Regions from separate parts of the Eubacterium sp. F2 genome, predicted to be linked through region 3. Evidence: riboswitches for the same ligand, from Rfam matches in the RefSeq annotation. Region 3 holds a riboswitch; each other region holds the start of a gene.

Region 1 (3,286 bases), 290 kb from region 3:
GTCCAGGCTCCAGTTCCGGGAAGCGGTACCGCAACCAGAATACACAGGCCCAGCCATTCATAACGCTCTGCCTTCTTCCTGTTTTTCTCCGCTTTCTGTTCCAGCCGGTCCAGAATATGGTCAAGCCATGTGCTTCTTCCCCGTAAGAACAAAATCAGCTTTCGCAGAAACAGAATAATAAATGGAACCGGCAGCAGATTCCCCGCCGCCGCGATAACATACGCGGCCAGTGGCGCTGCGCCCTTCGCAATGGCAAACGGAAGAGCACCGCGGAGTTCCACCACCGGCACCATTGCCATTAAAAATTCAATCAGAAGTACCTTCATGCAATTTCCTCTCCGCTGCATTTGCCTGCACCATTGGCAGAACTTCCAGTAAAATTTTACAATATTATAGCATACAATTCGAATAGCGGTATGTATTTTCAACTGTCCACAAACTCTGAAAAGCATGATTTCTACACGTCTCCGACGTCTTTTCCGCAGTCTTTCTCATGCCGTTTCATGTCAAGTTCCTGTGTCTGCCCCACACTTTGCTGCAGGACATGCTGTTTCACACAGGAAAACGGCTCCACGAAAGTTTCTGCTTTCGCTGAGCCGTCTGATTCTCTATCTATATTTTATATCGCATAAATTAATCTGGCCCTCAGGCCCTGGTTTTCACTGCGGGCCGGGTGATCGTCTCCCGGCTCGCGGAATCTCTATCTTCTATATCGCAAAATGTATTTTCAATATCGCAAATTTATCTTTATATCGCAAAATCTATATTTTATATCGCAATTCTAGTTTTAACATCGCAGATTGATGATTTCTGAACTCCGTCATTCTTCCGGATGAAGATCTACTTGATTTTCATGCTTGAAGCGGAGGTCGGGCAGAGCGCCTTGAATCTCTTGGAACGGTATGCTGCTGCACGCTTATGTCCTCTGAACTGCTTATCAGACTTCAGGAAATAGCGGTAGCTGCTTTCTCCTGCATCCCAGGTTGCATCAGCGTTATACCACTTGTTTCCGATCTTGATCAGGTTCCATGCGTGAAGTCCGCCGTTTGCCTGTCCTACGATTACTCTGCAGGGAACACCTGCTTTACGGCACATGTCGTAAACCAGAGCCGCATATCCGTTGCAGACGGCTTTTTTATTTACCAGTGCTGCATAGGCTGTATACGCTGTATCCTTCAGATTTGAGCTGTAATCGTATTTCACATTTTTCGTGACGTACTTATAAATTCTTTTTACTTTCTGCTTGTCGCTGCCGCTTGTTCCGATGGATGCCATTACGCTGTTCAACTTCTCTTTATAGGTCCGCTCCTGACTCTTGCTCAGTCTGTAGCTGACCTTGTCCTGTACGTGAATGACATACTGTCCATCAACTTTTTCACAGCTGTAGGAGAATTCATCGCCGTTATACAGATTCCATGCCGCATAATCTCCTGCCGTATTCAGTCCGTCATCCAGACTGGTCAGGCCGGAAATGCTGGTAGAAGAAAATGTATCAAATGCGGAACCCATGCTGTCTACTTTCAGCGTGTAGTTGATTTCCGGATTCATTTCCATGACATTCTGGTAAATGTACTTCTGTGCATCGCTGTAGCTGGTGAATGTGTTATCATCCGCATACGATGCAGCGGTTCCCATTGCCATGAATACAATAACGGTTAATACGAGAATGATTGTTTTCGCGAATACGTTCCTTTCTTTCCTTTCGCTTTTCATACCGCATACTCCCTTCCATGATGCAAGGAAGCAAAGCCCAGATCAGTGCCTGTTGCCGCGAGTGTTAACATTTCGAGCTTTCCGAATTCTCCACCATACGATAATCGTGGCAGAAATTCGGGCACGAAAAAGACCCAGACGACTCAAGAATGCAACTGGCTGTCATCTCCGTATCTTCATACAGAGGAAGACCCTTTAGCTTTGCGTCACAGCCTTTCGGCTGTTTTGCCCTTGAAGACTTTAATTGACCGGATCTGAAAACTAAAACAGCGATTACAGGTACTCTAAAACACCCGTAATCGCTTTACATTCGTCGTTTACGTCGAACTAATGCAGCTGGCTGCCACTCTCCTTCCGGAGAAAGGCCCTCTAGTTTTGCGAACATACCTTTCGGTATGGGTGCCTTTTAATTTTCAACCCTTTCGATTAGTACTGTAGCAAATGGCGGAGATGATATCAAGCGTTTTCTTTATAAATCTTCACTTTTTACACAAAAAACGTCCTGATTTGATGTTCAGCCCTTGTACAGCGTAGTCTGCCACAGTTCTATAAACTGTGTAAAATCATAGAAAAGCTCTTTGACTTTTCCATCCTCTGCCTTAGATGCGCGCGACACCGCTCTTGCGTGCGGCCTCTGCGACAGCCTTTGCGACGGCCGGTCCTACTGCCGGATCGAATGCCTTCGGGATAATGTACTCTGCAGAAAGTTCTTCCGGCTTGATCAGGTCAGCCAGTGCCTGCGCTGCGGCCATCTTCATTTCTTCATTGATCTCAGATGCACGGACATCGAATGCACCTCTGAAGATTCCCGGGAATGCCAGAACGTTATTAATCTGGTTCGGGAAATCGGAACGTCCGGTGGAAATTACTGCAGCACCACCTTCAGCAGCCTCATCCGGGAAGATTTCCGGTGTCGGATTGGCACAAGCGAAGATGATCGCATCCTTGTTCATGCTCTTGACCATTTCTTTTGTCACCAGTCCAGGAGCGGAAACGCCGATAAATACGTCTGCGCCCTTCAGAACGTCAGCAAGGCTTCCCTTCTGCATTTCCTGATTGGTAACCTCTGCCATTTCCTTCTTAATCCAATTCATTCCATCCTCGCGGCCCTTGTAAATTGCGCCGTGGCGGTCGGTCATGACGATATCCTTAAATCCTGCGGAAAGCAGCAGCTTTGTGATGGAAATTGCGGCAGCACCTGCTCCTGAAGTGACGACCTTGACATCCTCTTTCTTCTTTCCGACAACTCTCAGAGCATTGGTCAGTCCCGCAAGGGTGATGACGGCTGTTCCGTGCTGGTCGTCGTGGAAAATCGGAATGTCGCAGCGTTCTTTCAGCTTGCGCTCAATCTCAAAGCAGCGCGGTGCAGAAATGTCCTCCAGGTTGATTCCGCCGAAAGACTTGGAAATCAGCGCTGCCGTGTTGACAAAGGTATCTACATCCTTGGAATCCACGCAGAGCGGGAATGCGTCAACGTCCGCAAAAGACTTGAAAAGGACGCACTTTCCCTCCATAACCGGCATTGCCGCCTGCGGACCGATGTCTCCCAGTCCCAGAACTGCAGAACCATCTG
Region 2 (3,286 bases), 540 kb from region 3:
ACCGAGAAACAGTTTTATAAGTATAAGTTTCAAACCATTGATAAAATAGGTAGATCCGGTATTAGCTGGGAAGAGAAAAGCCCAGCAAACACATCTTGGTATATTCATACAATGCAGAACCCGGGCTCAAAAGAACATTTTAAGTTTGAATATTGGATGATTGGCGAGAGGCCGTTTAAAATCGGTGAAGTATATTTTACGAAAATAAAGGATTTACAGGAAGATACGACAGATACGGCATATGCTTGGTGGCAGCCGGCACTCTGGTTTGAATACTATGATGGCGATAAACTGCTTAAAACTACAGATGACTATTATAAGGATACGGCAATTCCTTCCTACGAACCAGAGAAGAAGGATGGTATGAAGTTTATCGGATGGGCAGATAAAGATGGAAATCTGTATGCAGAAGACCAGATTTTTAAAGTTCCAGAAATCACAAAAGATAACGGCAATGTGGGTCCGGTGAAACTGTATGCCAAGTGGAAAGAAAACTCCGCTCCGTACGTTCCGGTTACTCCATCCACTCCAACCGAAGAGCACACCGTCACGTTCCACCCGAATAACGGCGAATCAAACTTCACACAGACCGTTCCGGACGGCGGCAAGGCTGTTCAGCCGGAAGATCCGGCGCAGGAAGGGTATACCTTTGACGGATGGTTTACAGACAGCAGTCTCACACAGGCTTACGATTTCAACACTCCGGTGAAGGGGAATCTCGATCTCTACGCCAAGTGGACCAAGACCGTAAAACCGGTTAATCCGGTCAAGCCGGTTAAACCTTCCAGGAAGGTCACAGGAATCCTGCTTCCTAAGGTCATTGCCAACGGCAGCAGTGAGCAGACATTTACATGGACACCGCTGACCAATGTCGATGGATACTTTGTCTATGAAGCGTACTGCAATACCTATAAGAATGTTCACCCATTCAAGAAGGTGGCAGATGTCTCCGCCTCTTCTCCGAGAGTGTACAAGCGTTCCGGACTGAAAAAGGGCGCTGCATATAAGTACTACGTTGCAGCATACCAGATCAAGGATGGAAAGAAGCAGATCGTAAAGAAGAGCGTTACGGTTCATTCTGCGGCCGGAAACCTGCTGAAGACGAAGAAGGCAGCATACACCAACGTGAAGAACGTCAGTGTGAAGAAAAATGCGGTAACCCTGAAGATCGGAAAGACCTATAAGATTCAGCCTTCTGTTAAGGGTGTTTACTCCGGATATGCCATTCTGCAGAAGAGCCATGCCCCGATGTACCGCTATCTCTACATTAAGGATGGAAAGAACATCAGTGTAGATCAGAACGGAAATGTCAAGGCATTGAAAGCAGGAAAGTGCAACGTATATGTACTTGGTACCAACGGTGTCAGAACGAAGGTTGCTGTAACCGTTAAATAGCCGATGAAGTTTCTCGGAAAAGAGAAGATCGGCAGAAAAAGAAGTTAACACATTGCAGTGCAGAAGCCGGCAGCGGTTCATCATCCAGGTGAGCCCTGCCGGCTTTCTCCTTGAAGAGGAAATTTTTGTTCGGGCAGAAGAGGGATGGGAAGAGACTGCGGATGATTGGAGCGTGAATTACAGCTGAATGCATAAGCGCTCTCGATGTTAGAAAATACGGACTATTGTTTGCAATATAAGATCGTAGAAAAGGAGTATGGTAAGTCAATATCGAAAGAAATCGGGTGAATATAGGAAATGACATTGTGATGGAATTGTGTTGGTGATAAGGTAAGAAGAAATCAGAGATCCTATCTGAGTGCACTGCGATAGTTTATGATTCAATCTCAAACATTTCTCAATACGGATATGAAAAGAGCAAACTGGTCGTGAGGTCAGGACGCAAAGCTACAGGGTCTTGCAGGACAAATTGCAAACCGGCAAGACAGCCAGCTGCCATTCCTGTAACTGCAAAGCAAGAATGGAGGTATTTACGATGAGAAGAGAGAGCGGACGTATGCATAGCGTCATGGGAAATAGTCGAATTTCCCGAATCACCAGACAATCATTGCTTATTCTGCTTGCTGTGGTGATGACGATTATTTTTATTCCGATAAACAATGCGTGGGCAGATAGTTCAGCGCCAGATATTCCGACGATTGTATCGGATAATAGCAGTAAAATTGGAAGTAATAACACCCAAAGAAACAATCTGAACGAAACAGGAATAATGACGCAGCTGAATCAGGATTTAACAACCATAAAAAATAACGGCTCCTTTTCTAACAACAGTGGATCTGTTGTAATCAATGACGATGCGGCAAATCAGTCTGTTGTTCTTACAGTCAAGACGAGTACAGAAACCAAGACATTGACACTGGGGTGCAGCGGCGATACCGTAACCAGTGTTAACGGACAGAACCTGGAAGGCTGGTTAAAGAATGTCAACAGTCTTACATCTCTGGGGAATGCTGTTGTTACTCTCGGTACTCCGACAAATAATCAAGATATTATCACATATAATGATGCGGTGGAGAAGTATATGGAGGCAGCGGATGATGAGCAGATTTCTCAATCCCCGTCCGGTTTATCCTATAACGAAATGTACAGTATGTTCACCGATAATGTTAGTGATGTAATTCAGAAATATAATAGCATTGCGAACGTTGAAAATAAAGAGAGTTTAAAGAGACTGCCGGTCCCAGCTTTCATGACATTGCAGTCACTGGAGTCGATTCCATATACGTACCATGTTGAATATAAACCAAATGCGGGAAATGATACTGTTACTAATTTCCCGAGATCCTGGACGGTGACTACTTCAGTAAAAACATACGGAAACTGGGTAGCAGCTGCTATTCCGAAACGAGATGGGTACACATTCCTGGGGTGGAGCACTAAGCCGGACGGGAAGGTAGAATATCAACATTCCGGAACAGGTACTAAAATATCTCTGACACGCGAAAATCCGTCGTTGACGTTATACGCAGTATGGGCGAAGCAGGGTCAGCTGTCTGTAACCTATAAAGATGGTATGGACGGAAAAGTTTTCCAGGATATCAAGTATGAAGGCCTGGCAAAAGATTCCTACACCCCGGCATTTTCTTGGATCCCGGTGAGAGATGGATACACGTTTATCGGATGGAGCCCGTCAATATCTACTAAAGTTACGGAGAATGCGGTTTATACTGCACAGTGGAAGAAGACAGAGTCGGGAGGTTCAGGATCATCTGCTGTAATAACTGTTCCGAAAGGAAGCCATTTGGTTACATTCCATCTTCAGAATGGCCAGTCTGATTTGAATCAGGCAGTTGTGGACGGCGGCTGGCCAGTTGAACCGAGTGCAAGCCGT
Region 3 (3,286 bases):
TTTTCAGACTGATGACCGCATTCCAGAGCTGTTCTTCAGGCTGGCCGCAGATGCGGAGTCCATCCGGGAAACGGCGGAGTCTGTCGCAAACAGAAACGTTCACTGTGCAACAGTACTCTCGCCGTTTCTTCCATTTGACTCCGACTGCGCCATCAGCCTTTCGAAATGCTCTGTCAGTGGCCATTAGTGGAAATGCGGTCTTTCCCTGGTTTTGTAATGTATATGCGGCCGTCTGGCTGTGGCATCGTCCCTGCGAGATGCTCTCTCAACGGCCATCTGTAAAGATGCGGCCTGCCCTGATTTTGTAATGTATATGCGGCTGTCCGACTGTGCCAACGGCCTTCCAAAAGGATTCATCGGCGGGCATTATTGGGAATGCAGGTCTTCTCTGATTTTGTAGTGTGTGCGTGTCTGTGCGGCCGTCTGGCTGTGGCATCAGCCCTCCGAGATGCTCCGTAATCGGCCATCAATCAGAATGCAGTTTTCTCGTATTAAACGATTTATTCTGGTTCTTAAGTATTTAGGGTTTCTGACTGCGCCTGCGGTCTTTCGAGATGTTTCATCACCCGGCTGTTTGATCAGAGGCGATTATTGTTATGTCAGATGAAAAAATTAGAAAATAGAACCATCTGTAAAACATTGTCGGTGGCCATTGCTGGGAATGCAGTGTTTTTAGTTTCTGGCAGTTGAAGTTGTTCGGGAAAACCGCTATAATCTGCTGTTTCCCGATCTTTTTTTCAGGGCCTCGGAGAAATCAGGTTTTACAGGCTTTTTCCGAGGATGTTGCGGGTCGTATGTTGTTGCTGCAGGCAATAAATGTGTGTATATAATTATCCATGAATTATTATACGCGTATACTGTATAATAATCAGGATCAATTTACATGCGGATTCGGGAAAAGTCAGATGTTCAAGAATCTTCAGGGCCCCTGTGTCTCCAGGTTCGGGAGATCGCCATTTAAGAGCCATTTTCCGAAAGTGCCGGCCTGGAAAGTTCGGGAAATGGACCGATAAGAAGGGATTCCCGAATTGCGCGCAATCGATCTCGGGAATCCCGGATTTTGACGGTATTTTCCGACAGCTGAAGGGCGCTTTGTATGGAAATGCGCACATTGTGTGGTGAATATTTTATGAATGCCCTGCATTTCTGTATTCTGTATACTTTGCTTTATTCCACACCGCACTCAAACCTGTCTCACCATTCCCTTCGCCTTATTCATCATCTCCGCTTCACAGATCGCTTATCATCGTATCAACTCCATTTCAGCTGCGCCAGGCCTCACGAGCTTCAACATAAGGTAACAACCAACAAAATACTGTGAAATCGATGCGTGTTCCGGAAGCCAACATCCTGAATGTATGCGAAATTTAATTGTCTGACAAGAATAACTGGATACACATCTGCGCCTTGTCTGGAGAAGTGTTCAGGAATGCGGCCATCGATTTCAGGACTGGAGGCGGAAATCCATGACAATGAAGGCTTGGGCACCTTCGGCGAAGAACGAAACAGCCCTGGGTAAGCTATTGTAAAGTTACTGAAAATTCTTGACCCTGATTTTAAAAATGATATGATGTTTATATAAGAGTGCAATGGTTCTGCGACAATGGAATAGAAAGAATGTATGGATAAGTAAATAGCAAACCGGCAGTGATGCCGGGACGCAAAACTACAGGGTCTCACGAAAGGCCGTGAGACAGCCAGCTGCCGGGTATATCCTTGGCGGCTTTTTCTTTTGTCCGCAGGATTGTGCAATATGCAATGTTGAGGAAAGGAGAGTAAAATGAGAGGCAGGCATGAGAAGCGATCGGCATGGCGCACACTGATGGTTCTGACGCTGGCCGTTCTGATGGCCGTTACGTTTATGCCGGCAGGCACGCTGGCAGCCGTGGCGGAGAGCGGGACACAGCAGGAGGCGTCACAGTCCGTGGACAAAACTTCCCCGGCAAGTGGTGAATCTGGCAGCGCGGCCGCGGAGCAGAAGGCGGAAGAGAAGGCTGTAAATCAGGGCGCGCAGGAGGCCGTGAAGACGGCGGACAGCCAGCAGTCACAGCTGAATTCTGAAAATAGGGGGGGGTACGCAAAGTTCTGATGACAGCAAGGCCGCGGCTGAGGATGATAATCAGCCGGACCCTGCATATCAGGCTCCTGAGCTTAGGGAATACATTACGAAAGAGGGAACCAGTATTTCTGCTCTGGACAAGGAGAATAAAGAGGTAACGAATGATGCCGGTGTAGCATTGTTTAAGAAGAGTGAGGCTTCACAGACGACTCTTTCTGCTAAAGCCGTTGTGGCATTTAAAATCCCGACAAAGGATCTGATCGATGATCATGAAGTCTGGCACGGGACAGTATTTTATACAGGAAGTCCGCTTTGCAAGTATTTTAGCTTTCATAATTCCGATGATGGAATAATTTATAATGATGCGCATAAGAAAATCGGCACATATGACATCAGAGGTAATGGATATATCATAACGCTGCATTTTGATAAGGATGACTCTGCCTATGGAACGGAGATCGACGGTAATATCACGCTCTGGGGAAATCTGGAGACGGATAAATTCAAAGGGTCTCAGGAGAGATGGGTCAAGTTTAATGACAATGTGACCATTCCATTTGAATTTGAAGATACGCGGCCGCTGACGATTTCGAAAAAATGTACAAGTAAAAAGATGGAACCGGTAAACTCGGGAATCCCGGTTGCATACTGGTTCAAATGTCATTATGAGGTCAAAATTACTGTTCCGAATGGCATGGATCAAGATCAGACCATCGTACTGAATGATCGTGTCACGCACTGGCTGACCGAACAGGACCATGACAGCAATCACTATGAATCTCCAAGATTGGAGTTGTTTGATGCAGAGGGGCATTCAAAGGGAATGCAGTCATTTTCTACACCTGCCTTTGGTGGTGAGGGCGCCAGAGATGGGATAAAGATGATACCGGCCAAACCATCTGAGTCATTGGAGAAAGGCGCATATTATATCTTTTCTTATGACGCTGTTGAGTGGGTTCCCGCCAGTGACTATGACAAATTGACCTATAACCAGAGATATTATGAGGAAAATCAGGCGGAGGCATATCCTCAGGGCGAGGAAAATAAAAAAGTCACGACAACCTGTCAGGTAGATTACTCCCTGCCGAAGGATAATTCGATTGACCTGCAGAAGACTGGTTCAGGGACATATGACCCGGAAGAACATTCAATTACGTGGAATTTCACATTAACATTGACATTTAAAACCAGACCTCCAGCAGGTGAAGTTAAGCTGGATGATTATTT

Evidence for each region. A riboswitch is a leader RNA that binds a small molecule or an ion and turns the genes downstream of it on or off. The one in region 3 is predicted to bind cyclic di-GMP.
Region 1: another riboswitch for cyclic di-GMP. It lies ahead of ACI77B_RS01610 (transglutaminase domain-containing protein); the one in region 3 lies ahead of ACI77B_RS02800 (hypothetical protein).
Region 2: another riboswitch for cyclic di-GMP. It lies ahead of ACI77B_RS00625 (InlB B-repeat-containing protein); the one in region 3 lies ahead of ACI77B_RS02800 (hypothetical protein).

The regions. Positions count from the first base shown of each region.
Region 1 covers NZ_CP176393.1:406,185-409,470, forward strand. Annotated here, with positions in the region: gene ACI77B_RS01605 (COG2426 family protein) at 1-326, opposite strand, end outside; gene ACI77B_RS01610 (transglutaminase domain-containing protein) at 841-1,713, opposite strand; cyclic di-GMP riboswitch class I at 1,861-1,953, opposite strand; cyclic di-GMP riboswitch class I at 2,042-2,127, opposite strand; gene ACI77B_RS01615 (NAD(P)-dependent malic enzyme) at 2,313-3,286, opposite strand, start outside.
Region 2 covers NZ_CP176393.1:154,850-158,135, reverse strand. Annotated here, with positions in the region: gene ACI77B_RS00630 (InlB B-repeat-containing protein) at 157-1,395, shown strand; cyclic di-GMP riboswitch class I at 1,802-1,895, shown strand; gene ACI77B_RS00625 (InlB B-repeat-containing protein) at 2,165-3,286, shown strand, end outside.
Region 3 covers NZ_CP176393.1:693,228-696,513, reverse strand. Annotated here, with positions in the region: cyclic di-GMP riboswitch class I at 1,626-1,709, shown strand; gene ACI77B_RS02800 (hypothetical protein) at 1,781-2,089, shown strand; gene ACI77B_RS02795 (Cna B-type domain-containing protein) at 2,238-3,286, shown strand, end outside.